Regions from separate parts of the Bradyrhizobium sp. CCGUVB23 genome, predicted to be linked through region 2. Evidence: riboswitches for the same ligand, from Rfam matches in the RefSeq annotation. Region 2 holds a riboswitch; the other holds the start of a gene.
The links. Region 2 has a riboswitch for S-adenosylmethionine ahead of NLN62_RS15085 (O-succinylhomoserine sulfhydrylase). Riboswitches for the same ligand answer to the same signal wherever they lie in the genome.
Positions count from the first base shown of each region.

Region 1 (10,277 bases), 2.3 Mb from region 2:
AGATGCGCTACTTCTCGCGCGGCCACCGCTGCATCACCTATTCCGCGCGCGGCTATGCGCCGTCGGACGTGCCGGCATCGGCCGAGGTCTACACCTACAAGCACTTTTACACCGATGCACTCGCGGTGCTCGACCATCTCTCGATCGATCGCGCACATCTCGTCGGTCTCTCGATGGGCGCATATTCCTCGCTGCAGATCGGCCTCAACGCGCCGGGGCGCGCGCTGTCGATGACGCTCGCGGGCGTCGGCTCCGGTTCGGAGCTCGACAATCTCGAAGCCTGGCGCAAGCAGTGCCGCGCCAATGCCGAGCAATTCGAGACACTGGGCTCCGCGGAAGTTGCCAAAGTCACGCGCGAGGCGCCGAGCCGGATTCCGTTTCTGGTGAAGGATCCGCGCGGCCACGCTGATTCCTATGCCGCGCTGGCACGGCACGATTCCAGAGGCTCGGCCAACACCATGCGCGGCTTCCAGGGCGGCCGCCCCTCGATCTACATGATGACGGAAGCGATCGGGCGCGTGGCGACGCCGGCGCTGATCATCTGCGGCGACGAGGATGACCCCTGCGTCGGGCCGAGCCTGTTCCTGAAGAAGCATCTGCTGGCCGCAGGGCTCGCGATGTTTCCGAAGTCAGGCCATGTCCTCAATCTCGAGGAGCCCGCGCTGTTCAACGAAACGGTGGAGCGGTTCGTCACGCTGGTGGAAGCGGGGCGCTGGCCGGTGCGCGATCCGAGGTCAGTGGCTGCGAATTAGCGAAGGCATCATCCTATATTCCGTCATTGCGAGCGCAGCGAAGCAATCCAGAATCCCTCCGCGGAAAGACTCTGGATTGCTTCGCTGCGCTCGCAATGACGAGGTGTAAGCATCAGCCCCTCATCCTGAGGAGCGCGGAACGCGCGTCTCGAAGGATGAAGGCCCCGCCAGTGGCCTCGCCCTTCGAGACGCGCGCCAAGAGCGCGCTCCTCAGGGTGAGGGTCAGCTGATTTTACTTCCCGCCGCCGCGGCTCAGCAGAAACACGCCCTGTTCGCCGAACAGATTCCACACCCACCACGGCAATCTGAGCCGCAACGGGCGCCCGTAGAGATCGAGCGCTTCCGCGCGCTCCATCTTCACGCCGATCTCGTCGCAGAGCTGGACGAAATCCTTGATGGTGCAGAAATGGATGTTGGCGGTGTCGTACCAGGTCGCTGGCAGATTGTCCGTGCGCGGCATGTGGCCGCCGATCAGGAGCTGCAGCCGCATCTTCCAGTAGCCGAAGTTCGGGAACGACACGATCGCGCGATGGCCGATGCGCAAAAGATTTTCCAGCACCACCCTCGGCTGCCGCGTCGCCTGGAGCGTCTGCGATAGGATGACGTAGTCGAAGGCGTCGTCGGGATAGTTGACGAGGTCGGTGTCGGCGTCGCCCTGCACCACCGCGAGCCCCTTGGCGACGCAGCGGTTGACGCCCTCGCGCGACAGCTCGATGCCGCGGCCATCGATGCCGCGGTTCTCCAGGAGCTGCAGCAGATCGCCGTCGCCACAGCCGACGTCGAGCACCTTCGAGCCGCGCCTGACCATCTCCGCAACCAGCAGATGATCGGCGCGGTAGTGACCTTCCTGTTCAGCCGCAAGGCCGTCGAGCGGCAGCACTTCTTGCACAGACATCGTCAGCTGCCCTTGCCGTTGAGGCCGCGCGCCTTGCCCGCCGATTGTAGGAACGCACGGGAGATATCGAAGAATTCGGGGACGTCGAGCAGGAAGGCGTCGTGGCCGCGATCGGTCTCGATCTCGGCGAACGACACCCGCGCGCTCGACGCGTTGAGCGCGTGCACCAGCGCGCGCGATTCCGAGGTCGGGAACAGCCAGTCGCTGGTGAAGGACACCACGCAGAAGCGCGTCTTGACGCCGGCAAACGCCTTCGCCAGCACGCCATCATGGTCGCCGGCGATGTCGAAATAGTCCATCGCCCGTGTCAGATAGAGATAGCTGTTGGCATCGAAACGCTCGACGAAGGACGAGCCCTGATAGCGCAGATAGCTCTCGACCTGGAAATCCGCATCGAACGAGAACGTCGGCAGCTCGCGGTCCTGCATGCGCCGGCCGAACTTGCGGTGTAGCGCCGCATCCGAGAGGTAGGTGATGTGCGCAGCCATCCGTGCCACCGCGAGCCCGCGATGCGGATGGATGCCGTGATCGGCATAGCGGCCATTGTGCCAGTCGGGATCGGCCATCACGGCCTGGCGGCCGAGCTCGTGGAAGGCGATGTTCTGCGCGGAGTGCCGCGTCGAGCAGGCGATCGCGAGCGCGGAGAACACGCGCTCAGGATAGGCCGCGGTCCATTGCAGCACCTGCATGCCGCCCATCGAGCCGCCGACCACCGCAAACAGCGTCTCGATGCCGAGGCGATCGATCAGCATCGCCTGCGCGCGTACCATGTCGGGGATGGTGATGATGGGAAAATCCAGGCCCCACACCTTGCCCGTCGCCGGATTGAGCGAGGCAGGTCCCGTCGACCCCATGCAGCCGCCGATGACGTTGGCGCAGATGATGAAGTAGCGTTGAGGATCAAGAGGACGGCCGGGCCCGACCAGGGTCTCCCACCATCCGGGCTTGCCGGTGACGGGGTGCACATTTGCGACATGCTGGTCGCCGGTCAGCGCATGGCAGATCAGCACGGCGTTGGAGCGCTCGGTGTTGAGCTCGCCATAGGTCTGGTAGGCGATCTGGAACGGGCTGAGGTCGATCCCGCAATCGAGCGACAACGGCTGGTCCGCGCCGAAATGCGCAACCTGCGAGCTCGGATGATCCGCCTCGTGCGAGCGCTCCTCGGCGATCGCTGGGCTCGGTACCGTCGTGACGCCAACCATCTGACCATCGACCTCGTTGGCGACGGCCCTCAAGCCGCCGCTGACATCAGGCCATGAAAAACCCGGCCTGAACGATAGGTTCGGCCGGGATCGGATGCGTCCCCGGCCTGTTTAGCGAGTTTTTTAACGTGGCTGCAAGCCGGCCGGCTCAAATGACCACGGAACAGGCAAAAACTAGTTGCTGGCGCGCTATTCGTCAAGCCGAGGCGCCGATTAACCAAATGAGGCCCTGCCATGTCAGGCGAAATGGCCGCCATTTCTCTTTGCTTTCGGCGTCCATCCTGCCTAATCAAGACCCATAGCGCCGGCGGATCCGGCCCAGCCGATCCGCCTTTCACGAGCCCCTGACAGACCGACAGATATGTCCCAGCGTCCGCCCGCGCCACCATCGCTCCAGGAATTGCGCAAGGAGATCGATGCGATCGACGAGGAAGTGCATCGCCTGCTGATGCAGCGCGGCGACATCATCGATCGCCTGATCCAGGCGAAGCAGACGCAGGAGGTCGGCTCGGCTTTCCGGCCGGCGCGCGAGGCCAGCATGATGCGCCGCCTCGTCGAGCGCCATCGCGGCATCCTGCCGCTCGACACCATCGAGAGCATCTGGCGCGTCATCATCTCGACCTTCACTTATGTGCAGGCGCCGTTCTCGGTGCATGCCGACGTCTCGGTCGGTGAGTCCGCGATGCGAGATTCGGCGCGATTCCATTTCGGCTTCACGACGCCCTATGTGCCGCATTTCAGCGCACAGGCCGCCGTCGAGGCGTTGGCGAAATCGAAGGGTGATTTGGCTCTGGTCTCGGCGATCTCGAGCCGCACGCCATGGTGGAGCGAGCTCGAGGCCGAGGGCGCGCCGAAAATCATCGCGCGGCTGCCCTTCCTCGAGCGCGCCGACCATCCGGCCGCGCTGCCCGTCTTCGTGATCTCGCGTGTCGCCGACGACGCCATGGTCACGGAGGTCCAGACCTGGAGCGTGCGCGTGTCCGGCTGGAACGCCGACACGGCGAGGGCGCTGGCGCCGCTCGCCGACATCGTCGCGGTGCCCGATACCGCCTTCGACGGCGCTGCGCTGCTGGTGTCGGAGACTGGCATCGGCTTCGAGAAGATCAAAATGGCCCTGATCCGCGCCGGCGCCTCGGTCCGCTCGTCGGCTCTCGTCGGCGGCCACGCAACGCGCTATACGGTGCCCCCGACCGGGACGGCCAGATCTGACGTGGCTTGAGGCCGCCCCGCATCCTTTCCGGAGTAGACGATGTCCCGCCCCGTGCCGAATCCCGGCATTCTCGATATTGCGCCCTATACGCCCGGCAAGAGCCCGGTGCCGGAGCCGGGCCGCAAGGTGTTCAAGCTGTCGGCGAACGAGACGCCGTTCGGGCCCTCGCTCAAGGCGATCGAGGCGTTCACGCATGTGGCGACGCATCTGGAGGACTATCCGGAAGGCACCTCGCGCGTGCTGCGCGAAGCGATCGGCCGCATCTATGGTCTCGATCCCGACCGCATCATCTGCGGCGCCGGCTCGGACGAGATCCTCAATCTGCTCGCCCACACCTATCTCAGCCGGGGCGATGAAGCGATCTCCACCACCCACGGCTTCCTGGTCTACCCGATCGCGACCATGGCGAACGGTGCCAGGAACATCGTGGCGGCGGAGGCGAACTTCACCGCCGACGTCGACGCCATCCTGAAAGCGGTGACGCCGCGCACCAAGCTCGTCTGGCTCGCCAACCCCAACAATCCGACCGGCACCTATCTGCCGTTCGACGAGGTCAAGCGCCTGCGGGCCGGCCTGCCGTCGCACGTGCTGCTCGTGCTCGACGCCGCCTATTGCGACTACGTGTCTCGCAACGACTACGAGATGGGGATCGAGTTGGTCGCGACCACCGAGAACACGGTCGTGACGCACACCTTCTCCAAGATCCACGGCCTCGCCGCGCTGCGCGTCGGCTGGATGTTCGGTCCTGCGCACATCATCGATGCGGTGAACCGCATCCGCGGTCCGTTCAATGTCTCGACGCCGGCGATGTATGCCGCGGTCGCCGCGATCGAGGACGCCGCGCATCAGCAGATGTCGAAGCAATTCACCGAGACCTGGCGCAACTGGCTGACCGAGGAGATCGGCAAGCTCGGGCTGAAGGTGACGCCGAGCGTAGCCAACTTCGTGCTGATCCATTTCCCGGCCGACAAGGGCAGGACCTCGGATGAAGCCGACGCCTTCCTGACCAAACGGGGACTGGTGCTGCGCGCACTGAAGAACTACGGCCTGCCCCATTCACTGCGCATGACGATCGGCACCGAGGAAGCCAATCGCCTCGTGGTCGAAGGCCTGCGCGACTTCATGGGGGGCAAATGAGCGTCGCCCCGCACTTCCAGCGCGTCGCACTGATCGGCTTCGGCCTGATCGGCGGCTCGATCGCGCGAGCCGCGAAGCTCCAGGGCCTTGCCAATGAGATCGTCACCACGGCGCGCTCGGAGGGGACGCGGGCGCGCGTCGCCGAGCTCGGCATCGTCGATCACGTGGTCGCAACCAATATCGAGGCAGTGAAGGACGCCGACCTCGTCATCCTCTGCATTCCCGTCGGCGCCTGCGGCCCCGTGGCGCAGGAGATCGCTGCGCATCTGAAGCCGGGCGCGATCATCTCCGACGTCGGCTCGGTCAAGGGCGCGATCGTCAGGGACATGGCGCCGCACCTCCCGCAGGGCATTCATTTTGTCCCCGCGCATCCTGTCGCGGGCACCGAGCATTCGGGCCCGGATTCCGGCTTCGCCGAGTTGTTCATCAATCGCTGGTGCATCCTCACGCCACCCGAGGGCGTCGACGCAGCCGCCGTCGATCGATTGCGCGCGTTCTGGGCCGCGCTCGGCGCCAAGGTCGAGATCATGACACCAGATCATCACGATCTCGTGCTCGCGATCACCAGCCATCTGCCCCATCTGATCGCCTACACCATCGTCGGCACCGCCGACGAGCTGCAACAGGTGACGGAGTCCGAGGTGATCAAGTTCTCCGCCGGCGGCTTTCGCGACTTCACGCGCATCGCGGCGTCCGATCCGACGATGTGGCGCGACGTCTTCCTCGCCAACAAGGAGGCCGTGCTGGAGATGCTCGGCACCTTCAACGAGGACCTCGCAAAACTCACGCGCGCGATCCGTCGCGGTGACGGCGAGGCATTGTTCGACCACTTCACCCGCACCCGCGCCATCCGCCGCGGCATCGTCGAGATCGGCCAGGATTCGGCGGCGCCGGATTTCGGCCGTCCGCATCCGCCGCTGACGAAGCAGTAGGTCACAAATCTCTCCTCCGTCATTGCGAGGAGCGAAGCGACGAGGCAATCCAGACTACCTCCGCGGAGGCTTTCTGGATTGCTTCGCGGAGCCTGTCATCGGGCCGCGCTACGCGCGGACCCGGTGGCTCGCAATGACGGGAAATCAATACAGCGGCGGGAGCTGCGCGACCTTCAGCGCGCCGAGCATCACGGCGCCATCGGCGAAGCGAAGCGGGAAGCTGCGCGCCTTCTTGCCTTCCAGCATGCTTTCGGTGCCGAGCGCGTTGATGCCCGCGGCAACGCCGACATTGGCGTTCTGCTTCACGACCTTGCCGAGACCGGGAATGGCGCGGTCGAGGGCGCCGAAGAGGTTGTTGAGGTCCTGCGACTTCACGCCCGGGGCGACGCGGTCAAGGGTTGCCTGCGGCACGCCCTCTTCCAGCATCTTGTCGATGCCAAGTGCGGGGATCACGCGCTCGAGGCCCGTCACCGTCATCTGCAATTCGCCGTCGAGGCGGCCGTTGGCCGAGATGCCGAGCGTGCCGGCGGCGACCGCGATCATCTCGCCCTGCTGAATGCGCGACTGTACGATCTCGATATGGCCGCCGGCGGCCTGCAGCTCGCGGAAACGCTGCGGCCACGGCTTTGGCGCAAAATCTTTCAGCCCCGTGATCTTCGAGCGCACGTCCGCTTCGAACGGCTCGGCGAGCAGCGGATGCACCCCCTGGATGCTGCCTTGCGCGATCTGGAGCACGGTTTCGATGATGGGATTGTCGCGCGAGGATCCCTCGGCGAGACGTCCGTGCAGCTCCACCTGCCTGGCCTTGGCAACCGGTACCTGCACCGAGCCGTCGACGCGATTGATGGCGGGATCGTCGAACACGATCGAGGCGTGATCCGGCACGGCCGGCAGGCCCACCACGCTGCTGCGGCCCTTGCTCCAGTTCACCACGAAGGAAGTCTGCGTAACGCCGTCGGTCAGCGTCGCCGGTGCGGTGAATTCGGCGATCACGAGCTTGGGATCATAGACCTGGGCAACGACCAGGATGTTGTCGAGCTTGGCCGTGAACGGCGTCTTGCTCGCGGTCTGCGAGACCAGCGAGACGCTGGCACCGGAACATTGCACCTCGAAGCGGAACGGGAAGCCGGCGATCGAGCGCTTGGCGCAATCATAGATACGGCCTGACTTGGCCTCCTGGGCGCGCCACGCGTCGGCAGCCACTTCGGCCTGGGAAGCGGCATAGAACCAGAAGCCGCTCCAGGCGACGGCGAGAATCAAGAGGAGGACGGGCGCGATGAAAAGGCCCCAGCGGGGGCGCCGCCTGGCGGCAACGGTCATATCGGACATGCGGCGACCCTTTGACCCCAGATGATGGCAAATGTAAGCGAGGTTAGCTTGCTGCAAAAGGTGGAGAATTCGCTTCGCCGGGATGGCGGGGTCTGGTAGCGGTGCCAAACATGTCCGAAAATACCCTCCCCTCCGTCACGACGACCACCGGCGACCTCTGGGTGTTCGGCTATGGCTCGCTGATGTGGCGCCCGGGCTTCGAATTCGAGGAACGCGTGCCCGCGCGCCTGGTCGGCGAGCATCGCGCGCTCTGCGTCTATTCCTTCGTCCATCGCGGCACGCCGGAGAAGCCGGGCCTCGTGCTCGGGCTCGACCGCGGCGGCGCCTGCCGCGGCATCGCCTTCCGCGTCGCTGCGAAGAGCCGTGCCGATGTGGTCGCTTACTTGCGCGAGCGCGAGCAGGTTACCTCGGTCTATCGCGAGGTCATGCGCTCGGTGTGGCTGGAGAATGACGCGCGGCAGCGTGTCAGTGCGCTCGCCTACGTTGTCGATCGCGGCCATGTGCAATATGCGGGACGCCTGTCGCTTGCCCTGCAGCACCGCCACGTGCTGCAGGGTCACGGCCAATCCGGCGCCAATCGCGACTACGTCACCGCGACGGTGAAGGCGATCGAAGCCGAAGGTTTTCGCGATACGCAGCTGCATCAGCTTGCGACTCTCCTGCACAACGATGCGCATTCCCTGCATGATCCGGCTCCCACCAACGAGCGCGACGAGCGCTAGCTGCGAGAAGCCACGTAGCTCGGCGCACTGCCGATGAGCTGCTCCTGCTCCTTCCGTCCGGCTTCGACGATGCGCGCCGTGGCCTCCTCGATCGCGCCGCGCACGCGCGCGATGTACTCGTCCTTCGGCAGGCCCGGCGGCAGCGGATCCAGGAATTCCACCACCAGCGTGCCGGGATAGCGCATGAAGGTGCGGCGCGGCCAGAACAGCCCGGAGTTGAGCGCGATCGGCAGGCACGGCACGCCGCAGGCCGAATAGATCTGGGCAAAGCCCGTCTTGTAGTCCGGCGGCGCGCCGGGCGCGCGGCGGGTGCCTTCCGGGAAGATCACGAGCTGGCGGCCGGAGCGCACCGCATCGCGCGCCCGCCGCGTCATGTCCAGGAGCGCCTTGACGCCGGCGCTGCGATCGATCGCGATCATGCCGGTCTTGCCCAGGAACTGACCGAACACCGGAATGTGCATGAGCTGGCGCTTGAGGATGAAGATCGGCCGATCGAAGAAGTGCAGCAGCCCGAACGTCTCCCAGAACGACTGGTGCTTTGACGCGATCACCAGCGGCCCCGCCGGGATCTTCTCCACGCCCCTGAATTCCACCTTGATGTTGCAGATCACCCGCATCAGAAACAGCGTCGAGTTCGCCCACCATTCGGCGACCGTCAGCATCGCGCGCGGCGACATCAGGAAGGTCGGCAGCGCGATGATCGCCCAGAACACCAGGACGGCGTAGAACAGCACGTTGAAGACGAGCGAACGCAGGAAGAGCAAGAACATCAACGATCCTAATTGGCCTGTGCGGTGGCGGGCCGTTTCGGCTGCACGCCAGGAGGCTGCTCCGACACTTCAGGCGAAACGTCAATCCCGAAATCCTCGAGCCGCACGCGCAGCTCGGCGGCGATGTATTTGACATATTCCGATAACAGCAGCCGCAGCGTCGAGGACGAGGTCCACCACGGCTCATCGCGCCACTTGTCGCCGACCACCGCAAACGGAATCAGCGCGATCTCCGGCATCGCGTGCGAGAATTCCACCAGCGCGCGCGGCATGTGATAGTTCGAGGTCACCACGATCAACGACTTGAAGCCGCGCTCATGCGCCCAGCGCCGCGCCTCAGCCGCATTGCCGCGGGTCGAGACCGCATAGCGGTCGAGATCGACGCAGCAGCGCATGTAGGATTGGTTCTCCGGCAGCGTACGCGAGATATCGCTGACCGTAGAGGTCGGGTGCACGCCCGAGATCAGGAGCCTCCGGCCGTAGCCCGCAGCGAGCAGCTCCATCGCATCCGACACCCGCGACGATCCGCCGGTCAGGACCACGATGCCGTCCGCCTTGCGGTCCGGCGCCAGCTCGGCGCCGCGCATCTGGGACAGGAACGCGACGAAACCCGCCGCGGCGCCGACGAAGGCGATCGCGAGCGCCGACACGACGGTCGCGCGCAGCCAGCCGCGCGGCAACTTCGGCGATCGATCGTCGGTCGGCGAGGTCATATGATGTGGCAGTCCCTTCCCCTGGCAATTTTAGAACGTTTTTGGATGAAGTGGAGTCCGGTTTGACGCGCCGCACCCTATTCGACATCGTTCAGCGTCGCGAACAGCGTCTGGCGCGACGCCGCCGCCGTGATCGCGCCGATCAGGACCGCCTGCACCGCGAGCACGACGTAACCCGACGGCCGCAACGAGAAGGTGCCGAGCAGGGCGGCAAATTGGTCGCCGACCGGCGTGCCGGAGAACCAGCCGGCGATCGACTCGGAGAAGCCGAACACCAGCATGGCGATGCCGCCGCCGATCACGCCACCTTCGAGGCCGAGGCGGAGGAAATGCCGCAGGAAGCGGTTGGCGATGTAGCGGTCGCCGGCGCCGACGAAATGCAGGACCTCGACGATCGGGCGGTTGGCGGCCATCGCCCCGCGCGTTGCGAACGACACCGAGATGATGGTCGCGACGATGACGAGCGCGAGGATGCCGAGGCCGGCGAGCACGGTGGCATTGGTCATCGAGCGCATGCGCTCGATCCAGGCGCGGTGATCGTCGACGCTCGCGCTTGGGGCGATCTGCGCCACGCGGCTGCGCAAGGCGGCGAGATCGAGGGTTGTGCCCGGCTGC
Region 1 covers NZ_JANADQ010000001.1:5,603,812-5,614,088, reverse strand. The annotation lists gene NLN62_RS25835 (alpha/beta fold hydrolase) at 1-752, shown strand, start outside; gene metW (methionine biosynthesis protein MetW) at 985-1,647, opposite strand; gene NLN62_RS25825 (homoserine O-acetyltransferase) at 1,650-2,849, opposite strand; SAM riboswitch at 2,940-3,019, opposite strand; gene NLN62_RS25820 (chorismate mutase) at 3,211-4,068, shown strand; gene hisC (histidinol-phosphate transaminase) at 4,099-5,196, shown strand; gene NLN62_RS25810 (prephenate/arogenate dehydrogenase family protein) at 5,193-6,128, shown strand; gene NLN62_RS25805 (DUF2125 domain-containing protein) at 6,273-7,457, opposite strand; gene NLN62_RS25800 (gamma-glutamylcyclotransferase) at 7,568-8,179, shown strand; gene NLN62_RS25795 (1-acyl-sn-glycerol-3-phosphate acyltransferase) at 8,176-8,949, opposite strand; gene NLN62_RS25790 (YdcF family protein) at 8,958-9,662, opposite strand; gene NLN62_RS25785 (ABC transporter permease) at 9,740-10,277, opposite strand, start outside.
Region 1: it holds a riboswitch for S-adenosylmethionine, as region 2 does, so the genes downstream of both, NLN62_RS25825 (homoserine O-acetyltransferase) here and NLN62_RS15085 (O-succinylhomoserine sulfhydrylase) in region 2, are expected to answer to the same signal.

Region 2 (10,277 bases):
CTGATTAGTCTCTGCGGAATCCTGATCATGTGGGCCATGGCCTGGGTGATTTCGTGGTACAAGCAGGTGGCTGACAAGAGCGGTTCGAAAACCAAAAACGCCGTCGGCAACGCCGATCTGGCGGGAGGGGGCTGATGAAGGCGAAGGTTCTCCGGAGCCTGATCCTGCTATGCGGTGTGCTCGCCGCGCCTTCCGCGCGCGCCGAGGATAATGCTGCGCCTCAAGCTCCCGCAGGGCCTGCGGCCTGCGAGGTGCCGTCCTATCTGCTCGCCACCGAAAGCCAGCTCCCGAAGGTCGCCGAGGCCGTGAAGAGCGAAAAGCCGCTCGAAATCCTGGTCGTCGGCAGCCGGTCGACCACCATCCCGTCGTCGGAAGAGAGCTCCTATCCGGCCCGGCTGCAGGCGATCCTGAAGGAGAAGCTGCCGTCGGAACCGGTGCACGTCTCCGTAGAACTACAGAGCAAGAAGACCGCAGAAGAGGCCGCATCCACCTTCGTTAAGCTTATGGAAGCGAAAAGGCCTACTTTGGTCATCTGGCAGACCGGGACCGTGGATGCTATCCGATCCATCGATCCCGATGAGTTCCGCGGTGCCGTCACGGATGGCGTTACTGCGCTGCAAAACGCTGGGGCCGACGTTATATTGATGAACTTGCAGTATAGCCCGCGGACCGAAACCATGATCTCGGTGCCGCCCTACCTAGATAATATGCGCGTGGTCGCGCAGGAGCATGATATTCCGCTGTTCGACCGTTTCGCGATCATGCGTCAATGGAATGATCAGGGGCAGTTCGACCTGTTCAATTCGTCGCGTGGACCGGAGTTGGCGAAACAGGTCCATGATTGCCTTGGCCGGGCGCTGGCGCAGTTCGTCGTCGATGCCGCCCATCTGGGTCCGGCCCAGCAGCAAAATTGAGGTTCAGCGTAAATGAGTTCTTTCCGCCCTTTTGGCCTGACGGCATGGCTGGCTGCGCCCATAGCGGCCGCGCTGCTGATGCCTGTGGCGCTGTCACCCGCCCACGCGCAGGCCGTGGCGGTCGCGCCGACGGCCCCACAGGCCGCTGGTCCGGCGCCCGCACCGCAGATCACGACCCCCGCGACCAGCCAGCAAGACTTTCCCGAGCAGCGCGGCCTCACCGCGCGGGCCATTGACAGGGTCAAGCAGGTCGCCAAATCCGCCGGCGACATCTTTAGCCGCGTGCCGTGCCTGCCGCCCAAGGGCAGCGCGAACAAGGGCAGCGCGAAATCGATGGGCTCGCTGCCGCATGTCGCGGGCAAGCTGGTCGCCGGCAAGCCGGTCGTGATCGTCGCGTTCGGATCGTCGTCGACGGCGGGCTTCGGTGCGAGCTCGCCCGATTTCAACTATCCGAACCGCCTCGCCGGACAGCTTCGCCGGCAATATCCGACTGCCGACATCACCGTCATCAACGCCGGTGTCGGCGGCGAGGACGCGCCCGAGATGATGAAGCGCCTCCAGAAGGAGGTGATCGACGTGCATCCGGACCTCGTGATCTGGCAGGTCGGCACCAATGCGGTGCTGCGCAACCTCGATCCGGGCGACACCGCAAAGCTCGTCGAGGACGGCATCACGCGCATCCAGGCGGCCGGCGATGCCGACATCGTGCTGGTCGATCCGCAATATTCGCCGCGCGTCACCGAGCGCCCCGAGAGCGCCGGCAAGATGGTGAAGCTGCTCGGCCGTGTCGCCGAGCTCCGCCACGTCGGGATCTTCCCGCGCTTCGAGGTGATGCGCGACTGGCACGAGAAGCAGGCCATTCCGGTCGAGAGTTTCGTGATCTCCGACGGCCTGCACATGAATGATTGGGGCTACGCCTGCTTCGCGCAGCTCCTCGGCGACGACATCATCCGCTCCGTCGGCCAGATCAAGTTAGGGGTCAACGTGCCTGCCGACGTGCGGACGTATAGGCCGATGTAGCTGCCGTAGGGTGGGCCGTGCCCACCACTTTATCTAACTCAAACGTCGGCAGAAGTGGTGGGCACGCTTCGCTTTGCCCACCCTACGATTTCGAGTGCGTGGTTACGCCTTCTCCAGCGCCGCGGTGAGATCCTCGATCAGATCATCGGCATGCTCGAGCCCCGCGGAGAAGCGTATAAAGCCCTCGCTGATGCCGAGCGCAGCGCGGTCTTCCGGCTTCAGGCGCTGATGCGTCGTGGTCGCCGGATGCGTCACCAGACTCTTGGCGTCGCCGAGATTGTTCGAAATCTTCGCCAGCTTAAGCGCATTGAGCACGCGGAATGCCGCCTGCTTGCCGCCCTTGACCTCGAAGCCGACCAGCGTCGAGCCGCCGCGCATCTGCTTCTTCACCAGCGCCGCCTGCGGATGATCGGCGCGGCCGGGATAGACCAGCCGCGAGATCTTTGGATGGCTCGCGAGCACCTCGGCAACGCGGGCCGCGGTGTCGGTCTGCGCACGCACGCGCACGCCGAGCGTCTCCAGCCCCTTGAGCAAAACCCAGGCGTTGAACGGCGAGATCGACGGCCCGGTCTGGCGCATGAAATTGTGGATGTGCTCGGCGATGAAGGCTTCCGACGACAGGATGACGCCCCCCAGGCACCGACCCTGGCCGTCGATATGCTTGGTCGCGGAATAGACCACGACATCGGCACCGAGCGCGAGCGGGCTCTGCCAGATCGGGGTGGCGAACACGTTGTCGACAACGAGCCGTGCGCCGCCCTTGTGCGCGATCTCGGCGATGGCCGGGATGTCGAGCACGTCGAGCGTCGGATTGGTCGGGCTCTCCAGGAAGAACGTCTTGGTGTTCGGCTTGACCGCGCGCTGCCACTGGTCGAGATCCAGACCATCGACCAGCGTGGTCTCGATGCCGTAGCGCGGCAACAGATCCTGCACCACGTAGAGGCACGAGCCGAACAGTGCCTTTGATGCCACCACGTGATCGCCAGACTTCAAGGGCGCCAGGATCGCGGTTGTCACCGCGGCCATGCCGGTCGCTGCCGAGCGGGCGGCTTCGGCGCCTTCGAGCTCGATCATGCGCTGCTCGAACATCGCGATCGTGGGGTTGGAATAGCGCGAATAGATGAAGCCGGGATCTTCGCCCTTGAACCGCGCCTCGCATTCCTCGGCGCTCGCGTAGACGTAGCCCTGGGTCAGGAACAACGCCTCGGACGTCTCGCCATATTGCGAGCGCAGGGTGCCGGAATGGACCAGGCGGGTTTCGGGACGGTATTGCGCGGCGGACGCCGGGGACTTCGACATAGGACCTCCAACGTGACCACTTGAAAATGGTCACAAAAAAACCGGCCTGGATATCTCCACTGGCCGGGATCACAGAGGTCCCCGGCCTGTTTAGCGATTTATTTAACGTGGCTGCAAGCCGGCCGGCTCAAATCACCACGGGATAAGTCATGCTCATATTCCGCCATGCCCTTTTCGTCAAGGCATCCATCGGATAGCGGTAAAAGGTTCGTTTTTCCGCATTTTTGGATGCGTTTGACCCGAGATGAGGACCACCGGTTGACGTTCACGGTCGCCGCCGACGCCAATGGTATTCTGCCCGACCGCATGATCGCGGCGATGGCGGATGACGGGCTCATCCTGCCCGCCTACGACTTCGTCGAAAGCCAGATCCAGCCGGCGAGCCTCGATTTGCGTCTCGGCGATATCGCCTACCGCGTCCGCGCGAGCTTCCTGCCCGGGCCGGGCGCGACCGTCGCCGAGCGCATCGATGAGCTGAAGCTGCATGAGTTCAGCCTTGCCGACGGCGCGGTGCTGGAGACCAATTGCGTCTACATCGTGCCGCTGCTCGAGAGCCTCGCGCTGCCGCCGGAGATCGTCGCGGCCGCCAATCCGAAGAGCTCGACCGGCCGGCTCGACGTCTTTACCCGCGTGATCGCCGACGGCACCCGCCGCTTCGACATGATCGGCGCGGGCTATCATGGCCCGCTCTATGCCGAGATCAGCCCAAAAACGTTTCCGGTGCTGGTGAGCGAAGGCTCGCGGCTATCGCAGGTGCGCTTCCGCACCGGCGATGCCATCCTCAACATTGACCAGCTCGAGGCGCTGCATGCGACCGAGCGTCTCGTCGATATCGACGAGGCCGATCTCACCGGCGGTGTCGCCGTCTCTGTCGATCTCTCCGGCGAGAAGGGCGGCGGCTTCGTCGGCTATCGCGCCAAACGACACACCGGCGTCGTCGACGTCGATCGCCGCGCCGGCTACGCGGTCGAGGATTTCTGGGAGCCGATCTCGGCGCGTCCCGACGGCAGCCTCATTCTCGATCCCGGCGAGTTCTACATCCTCGCCTCCAAGGAAGCCGTGCAGGTGCCGCCGGACTACGCCGCGGAGATGGTGCCGTTCGATCCTCTGGTCGGCGAATTCCGCGTGCACTATGCCGGCTTCTTCGATCCCGGCTTCGGCTATGCCGGTGCGGGCGGGCAAGGCGCGCGCGCGGTACTCGAGGTGCGCTCGCGCGAAGTGCCCTTCATCCTCGAGCACGGCCAGATCGTCGGCCGCCTCGTCTACGAGAAGATGCTGGCGCGGCCCGACGCAATGTACGGCCAGCGCATCGGCTCGAACTACCAGGCGCAGGGCCTGAAGCTGAGCAAGCATTTCCGGGTGTAGCCGCATCCTCCGATGTCATGCCCCGGCTTGATCGGGGCACCACTACGCCGCGGCCCATTGTTCAGGCTCGACCGCCTCTGGAATACCGGATCGCCCGATCGAGGTCGGGCGATGACACCGAATGTGCGTCAGGTTGCGAAGCGAAATCCGGGAACTCTCGCCACCAAAAAGATCCCGGATTGCGCTGCGCTCCATCCGGGCTACATTCCGTCCGAGGTGACGACATGACAGATCAATCCGACCTCGACACAAGAATTCTCGAAGACGCCGCGGATGCGCTGATCTATTCGGATCGGGCGGGCACGATCGTCCGATGGAATCGCGCCTCGAGCGCGCTGTTCGGTTTCTCCGCGCAGGAGGCGCTCGGCCAGAACCTCGACCTGATCGTTCCCGAGCATTTGCGCGCCGCGCATTGGAAGGGCTTTGAGACTGCGACGTCGAGCGGCGCGATGAAGCTCGCCGGCCGCCCTACGCTGACCCGCGCGCTGCACAAGAGCGGGCGCAAGCTCTACATCGAGATGACGTTTGCGCTAGTCAGAGACGCTGGCGGCGCCGTGCAGGGGGCGGTGGCAATGGCGCGCGATGTGACCGAAAGGGTCGAACGCGAGCGCGCGGCCAAGGCTGCGTCGCCGCCGCCAACTTCGTGATCCGGAATTGGGCTAGGAAGCGTGCAGGGCGCCCTGCACGAGCGTCAGCTTGCTCGTCACTGGGGGCAGTGACACACTCGATCAAAACAACGATCGGGAGCGAACATGGCCGCTGCAGCAGACTCCGCGCAGGAAGCCCGGTGGCAACGCTGGCGCGCCATCGCCGATCTCTACCACGCCTATTTCACCGGCCTCATCCTCACCGTGGTGACGCGACGCGGCACGGCGGATGCTGCCGAATTCGTCTTCCGCGTGTTTCGCCACCAGCAGCAGGAGCGTTTCCTTCCCGGGCTCGACAAGCTCGGGCTGCGTCATTTGCCGCCGGCGGTGGCGGCTGCGCAATATCACTATCTCTCCAACTGGATCGGCGGCGTGCATGTCGAATACATGTATGAGAGCGATGCTAAGGCCTGGATCCGCTATCCGCCGCCACGCTGGATCTGGAAGGGCCCCGCGATCTGCGGCATTCCCGGCGAGGTGTCGCGCGCGATGCTGCGCGGCTGGCACGCCAACAACGGCGCGGCGCTCGGTGATCTCAGGCTCGGCTTCGTCTGCACCAAGCAGAGCGTCGACGGCCAGGACGGGCTCGAAGGTTACTACTACGAATATGATCATCCGCTCGAGGTCGACCAGCGCCTGGTATTCGCGCGCCATGTCGAAGCACCGCTGTTCGATGCGGACAGCGCGCCGGCACTGCCGGTCGCGAGCTGGCCAAAGCCGCGGCTGGAAAAGGCCTATCGCAACTACGCGATGGAATATGTCCGCACGGCCGCGCCTGTGATGGTGCAGTTGTTCGGTCCCGAGGATGCCGGATATCTCCTGCATCTGACGGGCAAACTGATCGGCATGCAGAGTTTTGACGAGGTCGCGGCGGCGCTGGGGAAGAGCCGCGGCGGCGCGAAGGAGTTTGCATCCTTCCTGAACGCCCTGCTCGCGGCACAGGACGATGCGGCCGATCTTGCGGAGTCCGAAGGCGGCTTCGAGATCGGTCAGCAAAGCTGGAAGCTGATGGATGATGTCGCCGATTATCATCCGGCTATCGCGAAGGTGCTGCAAGGCCTGTTCGAGGGGCTTGCGGCCGGCTGCGGGCGTCATATCGGCGTCAGGCTGCAAGCGGGTGCAGGCGGCAAGCCGCCGCTGCTCTGGAGCATCGGTTAGCGAAGCACCTTCCATGCGCCGAAATGCGCTCCCGCAGGGCACGCTTGCGCCTGACGCAGGTGGAATCGGTCATCGCCGTGCTAACACTGGCCATTCATCAGGTTCGTTCATGGGTTGAATCGGTCAATTGACGGTGAACGTGATCATACTCACAGACGCTGCGATCCAATCGTCGTAGCACCTTCTTAAAGAGTCATTTGGAGAGGATCTTAAAGAGTCATTTGGAGAGGAAATGTCCGACGTCGGCGTCGCCGAGATTCCGGTCGATGAGGAGGAGCGTCCCAAGCCGCCGCAGTCGCGGCCGGCGAGATCTGCTGCGCCACGGAGCGCGCTGGTCGATGGGCCGATCCTGCGCACGCTGCTCGGGCTTGCCTGGCCGAACGTGATCGGGCTCTCCGCTGGCACCTGCGTGGTGATCGCGGAGACCTCCTATATCGGCCGCCTAGGCGTCGAATCGCTCGCCGCGATGGCGCTGGTGTTTCCCTGCGTGATCCTGATGATGACGATGTCCGGCGGCGCCATGGGCGGTGCTGTGGCTTCCGCGATTGCGCGTGCGCTGGGGGCGGGCGACCGCGAGCGCGCCGGAACGCTTGCCGCGCACGCGCTCCTGATCGGCATTAGCTTCGGCCTCGTCTTCATGCTGGGCATGCTGATCTTCGGGCCGCTTCTTTTGGAGCTGCTCGGCGGCCGCGGCAATGTGCTTGCGCAGGCGATCGCCTATACGCAGGTGTTCTTCGGCGGCGCGGTGCTGCCCTGGCTGCTCAATACTTTGGCTGGCGTGCTGCGCGGCACCGGCAACATGAAGCTGCCCTCGCTGTTGATGCTCAATTCGGCGGTATGCCAGATCATCCTCGGCGGCACGCTGGGCCTCGGGCTCGGCCCCGTCCCGCAATTCGGTATGCGCGGCGTCGCCGCCGGCGCGCTGATCGCCTACACGATCAACATCGGCGTGATGAGCTGGTATTTGTTTTCCGGCCGCGCGCGCGTTGTGCCCAAGCTGGCCGGCCTGAAGATCCAATGGGCGATGTTCTTCGACATCCTGAAAGTGGGCGCCATCGCCTGCTTCTCACCGCTGCAATCAGTGCTGACGATCTCGATCTTCACCCATATGCTGGCCAAGTTCGGCACCGCGATCCTCGCCGGCTACGGCGTCGGCGCGCGGCTCGAGTTTCTGCTGATCTCGATCGCGTTCTCGTTCGGCATCGCCTCGGTGCCGATGGTCGGCATGGCGATCGGCGGCGGCAAGATCGCACGCGCACGCCGCATTGCCTGGACGGCCGGCGTGGCAGCATTCTTCGCGGTGGGCACGCCCGCGAGCCTGATTGCGATCTTCCCCGATCTCTGGGTCAATATCTTCACCGACAGCGCGACCGTGCGCGCGACGAGTCATCAATATCTCTCCACCGTCGCGCCGTTCTACGCCTTCATGGGCCTCGCCACGGCAATGTATTTTTCCTCGCAGGGCGCGGCCAAGGTGCTGGGACCGGTGCTGGCGCAGACCGCGCGGCTCGTCTTCATCGCGACGATCGGCTGGTGGCTGTCGACGCATGAAGCGACCGCGCAAAGCTACTTCTGGCTCGCCGCAAGCTCGATGGTCTTGCTTGGAACGCTGTCCTGTTCCAGCGTCGTGCTGACGCGCTGGGGACCGCGCGAGACGAAGCCCGCGATCAGGCCGGTTCTTTCGGCCGCGGCGGACTAGGGCGCTTGCCGCATTTTGTTTCCAAATGTTTCTATCTATCGCCAAGCAATATCGAGTAACTGGAGCTGCTCTCTGCCGAAGGCCCCGCGCAAGCTCTTGAGGACAACGTCGCCTCGAGTCCAGCTAAAGCACGGAAAGCCACCATGACCTCGATTTCGGCGCTCTCCTCCCGCCACCACCACACATCGCCGTTGCAGCGACTACAAGACGAGCTGCAAGCTGAAGTGAGTTCGGGCGCGATCAATTCGTCCGATCAGTCGGCGCTGTCGTCCGCCCTCAGCGACATTGATTCCGCCTTGCAATCGAGCAGCGCGAGCGATCAATCAAGCGGTAGCAGACCATCGACCGACGGTTTCAAGTCAAAGATCGATGATCTTATCCAGCAGGAAGTGTCGGCCGGCAAGCTGACCGACCAGCAGGGCACCGAGCTGCAAGGTATCTTCAAGGCCGCGTTCTCCCATGGGCCGGGTGGAGCAGGTGGACCACCGCCACCCGACGGGCCTCCTCCCGCCAACGGCACGGATAATTCGTCGAGCGGCAATTCCGTGGTGGACCTGCTTCAACAATTCCTTCAGTCGCTGACAAGCTCGCTCACGGATTCGAGCTCTTCCAGCACGACAGGAGCAAGCGACAGGGCGAATGCAAGCGGATCTTCTTCGGCCAACGGCACGGACAGCTCGTCAAGCGGCAATTCGGCGACGGATCTGCTTCAACAATTTCTTCAGTCGTTGAAAAGCTCGCTCGCGGATTCGACCTACAGCGCGACGCGATCAGGCGACCCGACGAACGCAAACGACCCGTCGCTTTCCGGCGTCCTCATCAACGACCGGATCTGACATCGGCGAGGCATCATCCGACCGGCTCGGTGCAATCATCCTTCGGGTCCCCGAAGGGTGGTTGTCCTGTTGCTACGGTTGCCACGCCGACGCGATCTAGTGATGCCTGTGGCGGCGATGGCCGCTACCGCCGACATTCGCAAGCCGCATCAGTTGCGGGATCATTGCCATCATGTCGCCGCCGCCCGCGCCGCCGAGCATGCCCATGATGTCGCCGCCGCCCATGCCCATGCCGCCCATCGGCGCGTAGCCGCCATAACCGCCGCCGAGACTGCCACTGGCAAGACCGCCGCCGCCGCCCATCATGCCGCCGAAACCGCCGCCATTCTCCACCATGCGGCTCATCATCGGGCCCATGGTCTGCATCAGCATGGCGAAGCGGCGCTTGCCCATCTTCGCCTTCATCATCTCCAGCATCGGCGCCATCTGGGTCATCATGTCCTGACCGCCGGCGCCTCCGCCGCCACCGAGACCTGCGAACTGCGCGCGGGCCGGCGTGCTCGTGATGGAAAACAGCAGCAGCAGCGCGGCGGCTGCCTGGCGGATCACCTTGTCAGCACCTCTCATTGCTCGCTCCAATTGGCTGGCTCCCTGCATGCGCGGCGCCGCGGGAGGCGGAGCCAAACGGACGCATGGGGCCATGATTAGAGCCGGCGCGGGGAGGGCTCTGTGAAAATCGTCACAGAGGAACCGCTAACCTGGGAACGCCCTGTGCATGGCATGCACCGCTTCCCTGGTCTGCCCCTGCACGTAAGGTGCGAGCTCGTTCGGCAGCATGTCGATGGTCCAGACCAGCCGGCACTTCGCCTCGCCGTCGGCGATCACCTGAACCGAGGCGCTGTAATGCTTCAGCCGCTCGTTGTTGATCGCATAGACCAGCCGCTGCCGCGCGTCGTCGGCGTCGACCAGCACCTCGCGCGCGACCGAGCCGTTGGAGAAGGTGACGATGCGCGCATCGCCGTCGAGCTGGCACGCCGTGACGAAGCCCGGCACGAGACGCTCGTGCAGGGCACCGAAATCGCGCACCGCGTCCCACACTTTGTGTGCGGGAGCGTTGAGAGGAACGTCGTTGTGGATGGAGGCCATGGATGTGTCCTTTTGATTGGGAAAGACGAGCCATAAGGCCGTCATTGCGATGACGAGCCTTGGGCACGCGCATGCCGTACTCTCAGATGTCATCGCCCGACTTGATCGGGCGATCCGGTATTCCAGAGACGGGCGTGATTGAATCGAGAAGCCGCGGCGTACTGGATGCCCCGGTCAAGCCGGGGCATGACAGAGTGTGTGTGGTGCTGTGGTCACCACCTCACGTACACACCGCTTCCACATTGTTGCCGTC
Region 2 covers NZ_JANADQ010000001.1:3,294,528-3,304,804, reverse strand. The annotation lists gene NLN62_RS15100 (OpgC domain-containing protein) at 1-135, shown strand, start outside; gene NLN62_RS15095 (SGNH/GDSL hydrolase family protein) at 135-914, shown strand; gene NLN62_RS15090 (SGNH/GDSL hydrolase family protein) at 927-1,934, shown strand; gene NLN62_RS15085 (O-succinylhomoserine sulfhydrylase) at 2,037-3,233, opposite strand; SAM riboswitch at 3,303-3,382, opposite strand; gene NLN62_RS15080 (2'-deoxycytidine 5'-triphosphate deaminase) at 3,462-4,598, shown strand; gene NLN62_RS15075 (PAS domain S-box protein) at 4,823-5,245, shown strand; gene NLN62_RS15070 (hypothetical protein) at 5,351-6,403, shown strand; gene NLN62_RS15065 (MATE family efflux transporter) at 6,636-8,102, shown strand; gene NLN62_RS15060 (hypothetical protein) at 8,246-8,938, shown strand; gene NLN62_RS15055 (hypothetical protein) at 9,035-9,505, opposite strand; gene NLN62_RS15050 (SRPBCC family protein) at 9,632-10,024, opposite strand; gene NLN62_RS15045 (VOC family protein) at 10,245-10,277, opposite strand, start outside.